Regions from separate parts of the Pseudoduganella albidiflava genome, predicted to be linked through region 2. Evidence: predicted binding sites of a transcription regulator. Region 2 holds the regulator's gene; the other holds the start of a gene.
What was found. The regulator FliA, encoded in region 2, starts transcription of late flagellar genes. The targets are predictions, from matches to a motif close to CTAAAGTTTNNNNNNNNNNNGCCGNTA.

Region 1: a site for FliA is predicted at 1,898-1,924, ahead of EYF70_RS00490 (flagellin N-terminal helical domain-containing protein). Genes of this name have one in related genera too.

Annotation. Positions count from the first base shown of each region.
Region 1 covers NZ_CP036401.1:116,148-119,351, reverse strand. The annotation lists gene EYF70_RS00495 (dienelactone hydrolase family protein) at 1-1,017, shown strand, start outside; gene EYF70_RS00490 (flagellin N-terminal helical domain-containing protein) at 1,037-1,849, opposite strand; gene EYF70_RS00485 (tetratricopeptide repeat protein) at 2,127-3,204, opposite strand, start outside.
Region 2 covers NZ_CP036401.1:1,042,863-1,046,066, forward strand. The annotation lists gene EYF70_RS04400 (MinD/ParA family ATP-binding protein) at 1-817, shown strand, start outside; gene EYF70_RS04405 (RNA polymerase sigma factor FliA) at 834-1,565, shown strand; gene EYF70_RS04410 (flagellar motor protein) at 1,547-2,293, shown strand; gene motD (flagellar motor protein MotD) at 2,307-3,101, shown strand.

The DNA.
Region 1 (3,204 bases), 930 kb from region 2:
ATGGCATGGTCGCCGGCCGTGAAGGACCTGAAAGCGTGGCGCGAGAAGGGCCGTGCCAAAGTGTGGGAAGCCACGCTGCAGCAGCCCGACCGCACGCCGTTCAAGGCCGAAGTCATCGCCGAGGAAGATCGCGGCAGCTACGTGGCGCGGCAGGTGGTGTTCAACCTGACCGGCATGAGCCGCGTGCGCGCGCTGCTGCTGGTGCCGAAGTCCGCCGGCAGGCATCCGGCGACGCTGATGCTGCACGATCACGGCGGCAAGTTCGACATCGGCAAGGAAAAGATGATCGAGCCTTTCGGTACGGTGAACGCGGCCGATGGGGCGAAACATGCTTCCGCCAAGGCTTGGGCCGACAAGCACTTTTCCGGCCGCTGGCCGGGCGATGCGCTGGCCGCCCGCGGCTACGTGGTGCTGTGCACGGATGCCGTGGGCTGGGGCGACCGCGGCCCGCTGACGGGCGAACAGCAGCAGGCGCTGGCCTCGAACTTCTTCAACCTGGGCAGCTCGATGTCCGGCAACATGGCGCTGGAAGATGTCCGTGCGGCCGAGTTCCTGGCGTCGCTGCCGGAAGTGGACACGAAGCGCGTGGCGGCGCTGGGCTTCTCGATGGGCGCGTTCCGTGCGTGGCAGGTGGGCGCGCTGTCGGACGCGGTCACCGCCGTCATCGCCTCGAACTGGATGGCCACCACGGAAGGCTTGATGGTCCCCGGCAGCAACCAGCTGCGCGGCTCGTCCGCCTTCCAGATGATGCATCCGGGGCTGCTGCGCTACCTCGATCATCCGGACGTGGCCAGCCTTGCCGCACCGAAGCCCACGCTGTTCTTCGCCGGCGAAACGGACAAGCTGTTCCCCGTGGCCGCGGTGCGCGCGGCGTACGCGAAGATGGGCAAGGTGTGGCAGGCCTACGGCGCGGCGGACAAGTTCGAGGCGGTCGTGCGGCCGGGCGGCCACGAATTCCCGAAGGAGGCGCAGGACTACGCGTACGACTGGCTGGACCGGCAGTTCGGCAAACGGTGAAGCGGCCGGGCGCGCCGGATCACTGGCGCAGCAGCTCGAGGATCATCCTCGGCGCCGAGTTGGCCTGGGCCAGCATGGCGAAGCCGGCCTGCTGCAGGATCTGGGCGCGCGTGAGCTTCGAGGCTTCGGCGGCATAGTCGGTATCCATGATGCGCGAGCGCGCCGCGGCCAGGTTTTCCGAGGCCATCATCGCATTGCCGTAGGCGTACGTGAAGCGGTTCTGCATCGCGCCCAGGCTGGCGCGCTGCTTGTTGAGGAACTCCAGCTTGCCGTCGATGTACTGCAGCGCCGCGGTGGCGCCGGCATGGCTGCCCATGTCGATGTCGGCATCTTCGGTGGTGAGCATGGCGCCGATCGAGAAATCGATGGTGTCGCCGGCGCGGTCGCTGGCCTGCACCGCGCCGGCGAACGAGCCATCGAGCAGCGCGATACCGTTGAAGCGTGTCTCGGCCACGATGCGCCGGTTTTCCAGCACCAGCTGGCTGGCTTCGATCTGGATCGCCTGGCGGTCGCTGGCGTTGTTGGTGTCGTTGGCCGCCTGCACGGCCAGTTCGCGGATGCGCTGGTAATTGTTGCCCAGCTCGCCGATCGCCCCCTCGGCCGTCTGCGCCACCGAGATCCCGTCGTTCAGGTTGCGGCCAGCCTGGGAGAGGCCGCGCAGCTGCGCCGACATGCGCTGCGCGATCGCCAGACCCGCCGGATCATCCTTCGCCGAATTGATGCGCAAGCCACTGGACAGGCGCTGCAGCGACGTCGCGATGTCGGCCGACGAGCGCGCCAGTGCCCGCTGGACGAACAGCGAATTCACATTGGTGTTCAAGATCATTGCCATGCCGGCACCATTGCCTTATGAGGAATAGAAATTTCCTCTACTCATCAATTACGGCATGGAAATTCAAAACTCCATCACCAATTGTCACACAGCATCAAATTTAATTGCCGAGCCTGTGTCGTGGGTCGGATTGCAGAAGTTGCAAATGTCAGGGGGGCATTGCAGGGGTTTCAAAGAGCACCGCTCTTTGCCTGCAATGCGGTGATGCCTTGCAAGGCATCACTCCTCCCAGGCACGCTGACACGGGCTCGACTGGGGTGCTATTGCAGAGGCTGTGTCAGGGTGTCAGGCACCCTGACACGGGCTCGACAGCGGTGGAAGCTGAGTGGGAGGTGGAAGCGACAGTGCCCAGGCGATGGCTGGCTTCGCGCAGGTAGCGGGTGGCGCCGGGTTCGCCGTTGCGTTCGGCGAGCTGGAACCACTGCAGGGCCTGGGCCATGTCGGCGGGGGTGCCCTGGCCGGCGAAATACATCAGGCCCACGTTCAGCTGGGCGCGGGCGTGGCCCTGCAGTGCTGCCTGGCGGTACCAGTCGAAGGCGAGGGCAAAGTCGCGTGGCACGCCCAGGCCATTGTCGTAGCGGAGCGCGAGCGTGAACTGCGCCAGCGTATGGCCCTGGCCGGCCGCCTTGGCATACCAGGCGTTCGCCCGCATCACATCCGGCGCGGGGCTGTCGTCGCGGTCGTGCAGCACGCCGAGGTTGTACTGGGCGGCGGCGTAGTCCTGCTCCGCCGCGCGGCCGTACCAGTGCATCGCTTCGGCCAGGTCGCGCGGCACGCCCTGCCCCGTTTCATAGCGCAGGCCCAGGTCGAACTGGGCGCGGACGTGGCCCTGGCCGGCCGCCTTGCGGTACCAGTCGATCGCCGCGCCGGCATCGCGGGGCACGCCGTTGCCCGATTCATGTAGCTGGCCCAGGTGGTACTGCGCCGCCGGAAAGCCCTGGCCGGCCGCCTTGCCGTACCAGTGCGCCGCTTCGGCCGGGTCGCGCGGTACGCCCTGCCCCAGCTCGTAGCGCTGGCCCAGGTTGTCCTGCGCGGCGGCATGGCCCAAGGCGGCGGCGCGCCGGTACCATTCGAGCGCCTGCCGCTCGTCGCGCGGCACGCCCAGGCCGTTGTCGTGGATCAGGGCCAGGTTGAACTGCGAGCTGGCATGGCCCTGTTCCGCCGCCGCACGGTACCAGCGCACGGCTTCGGCGCTGTCCTGCCCGACGCCGTCGCCCTTCTCGTGGCGCAGTGCCAGGTTGAACTGCGCCGCCGCGTGGCCCTGCTCGGCCGCCTTGCGGTACCAGCCGATGGCCGCTTCCACGTCGCGCGCGACGCCCTGGCCGTTCTCGTAGCGCTGCCCCAGGTTGAACTGG
Region 2 (3,204 bases):
GCCCCGCATCGTCACGTTCCTGTCGGCCACGCCGCAGGATGACAAGGGTGCCATGCTGGTCAACCTGGGCGCCTCGCTGGCCCGTGCCGGCAACGACGTGGTGCTGGTCGACGCCTGCGCCAGCGCGCATGGGGTTGCCTCTCGGCTGGGCGTCGACAATGGCGCCAGCCTGCTCAGCGTGGCGCGCCAGGAATGCGCGCTGAACCAGGTCATCCATGAAGTGCCGCAAGGCTTCAACGTAGTGTCGATGACGCGCGGCGAAGCGCGCAACGGCCCGCAGGAAGCGCGCCGGCTGGCCAAGGCGTTCGACGTGCTGGCCGCGCAGGCCGGCATCGTGCTCGTCGATGGCGAGTTCGATGGCGAAGCGTTTCCCGTGCCGGTGATGGCCAGCTCGGAAATCGTGGTGCAGGTCTCGAACAGCGCCACCTCGATCACGAATGCCTACATGATGATCAAGCGGCTCAACCACGAGCTGGGCCGGCGGCCGTTCGGCATCGTCGTCACCGGTGCGTCCGAGCGGGAGGCCAGGGTCGTTTACGATAATATGGCACAGGCGGCAAGCCGTTACCTGGCAGTGAATCTGATCTCGATGGGTTCGGTGCCGGCCGATGAATACCTGCACCGCGCGGCGCGCCTGGGCCGTGCCGTGGTGGATGCGTTCCCGCTGGCCGGTGCCTCGGTCGCGTTTCGTCAGCTGGCGGGGCGGTTTGCGCTGGCCGCGCCGTCGCCATCGTCGTCATTGTCGCTGGCAGCGCCATCGGCGTTATCGACGCTGGCGTCGCATCATGCAGGGAGCGGCCACCATATGCAGCACTGAACAAGAATAGAGATTTATGTACACGGTCAAAGGGAAGGTGAACAAGGATTCGCTGCTGACGGAGCACATGCCCCTGGTGAAGCGCCTTGCCCACCATATGAAGGCAAAATTGCCGCCCAGCGTGGAAGTGGATGACCTGGTACAGGCGGGCATGATCGGCCTGCTCGACGCGATCAACCGCTACGAAGAAACGCACGGTGCCCAGTTTGAAACCTATGCGGTGATGCGCATCCGCGGCGCCATGCTCGATGAATTGCGCAGCAGCGACTGGATGCCGCGCACCTTGCGGCAAGACATGCGCAAGATCGAGAACGCCATGTCGGTGCTGCAGCAAAAGCTGGGCCGCCCGCCGGCCGAATCCGAAGTGGCCGCGTCGCTGAAGCTGTCGCTCGAGGCCTACCAGGAAATGCTGGGCGAAGGCGGCGGCCACCAGCTGCTGTATTACGAAGACTTCAAGAACGAGGACGGCAGCGACAGCTTCCTCGACCGCTATGCCCAGGACGACGAAGCCGATCCGCTGCGTTCGCTGATGGACACCGGTTTCCGCCAGGCCGTGATCGATGCGATCGACGCCTTGCCGCCGCGTGAAAAACTGCTGATGGGCCTGTACTACGAAGAAGAGTTGAACCTGAAGGAAATCGGCGCCGTGATGGGCGTCTCCGAATCACGCGTGTCGCAGCTGCATACCCAGGCGGTGTCGCGGCTGCGCGCCACGTTGCGGGAGCAGGCATGGACTGGTCCAGCGTAGCGGGGCTGCTGCTGGCGCTGGCCGGCCTGATCGTGGGCATGGCACTGGAAGGCGGCGATCCGTCGTCGCTGGTGCAGCCCGCCGCGTTCGCCATCGTGGTGGTCGGCACCTTCGGCGCGGTGCTGCTGCAGACCCGGCCCGCCACGCTGCGGCGCGGCATCCTCATGCTGCAGTGGGTGTTCCGGCCGCCGGCCGACAGCCGCATCCTGCTGGCGCGCGATATCCAGGCCTGGAACCAGACCATCCGCCGGGAAGGCCCGCTGGCGCTGGAGCGCCACATGAATGGCGCGCGCAACGTGTTCCTCGCCAAAGGCTTGCGCATGGTGATCGACGGCATCCAGCCCGATAAACTGCGCCAGCTGCTCGATACCGAGATCACCGCGTTCGAGACGGCGGAGCGGCAGGCGGTACGCATCTGGGAATCGGCCGCCGGCTATGCGCCCACCATCGGCATCCTGGGCGCCGTGCTGGGCCTGATCCACGTGATGGAAAACCTCACCGATCCTTCCCGCCTGGGGCCCGGCATCGCGGTGGCGTTCGTGTCCACCATCTACGGCGTGGGGATGGCGAACCTGTTCTTCTACCCGATCGCCAACAAGCTCAAGAACATCGTCATCGCCCAGGTGCACCAGCAGGAAATCGCCGCGGCCGTGTTCCACGACATCGCCAGCGGCGACTTCTCGCGCATCATGGACGAGCGCATCGCCACGCTGATGCAGGACTACTAGCCAGGAAACCACGATGAGCTTCCAGTACCGCCGCGCGCGCCGGCCATTCGACGAGGAACCGGAAAACCACGAGCGCTGGCTGATCTCGTACTCCGACTTCATCACGCTGCTGTTCGCGTTCTTCGTGGTGATGTATGCGATCTCGTCGGTCAACATCGGCAAGTACCGGATGTTTTCCGATGCGCTCGGCGACGCGCTGGGCGGGCAGGGCGCCAACGTCAAGCCCAATACCGAGGTACTGAACCAGCCGATCCCGAATCCGAACCTGAAGAAGCGCCAGGAAATGATGCGGCAGGAGCGCGCATCGATGACCAAGCTGGCGCAGGACCTGCAATCGACGATGGCGCCGCTGGTCAAGGAAGGCAAGGTGCGGGTCACGCAGAACAGCCGCGGCGTATCGGTGGAAATCAACGCCAGCGTGCTGTTCGACCCGGCCGACGTGAACCTCACGGCCGAATCGCGCGAGGCGCTGACCGCCGTGGCCGCGCTGCTGGTCACCGATCGCCACGCGATCCAGGTCGAAGGCCACACCGACGACCAGCCGGTGCGCAACATCTATCCGTCGAACTGGGAATTGTCGTCGATGCGCGCCGCCACCGTGGTGCGGCTGTTCATCGAATCGGGCGTCGCTCCCGAGCGGCTGACGGCGGTCGGGCACGCATCGAACCACCCGGTGGCCGCGAACGACGACCCGGTCGGCCGCGCCCGCAACCGGCGCGTGGCGGTGACGATCCTGTCGGCCGTGCCGGACCCGGAGACGGAGATTCCAACGGAGCCGGCGGCGCAGGACGTGCCGGCAGCGCAATAGCAAACTGGTGTCAGGCCTTATAGTCGTTAAGTTGAGCGTTACCCGACACTTTGAAAGCGCATGCATTCACCCCAACGCGAAGGGCTGGGGTCGGGAGGAGTGC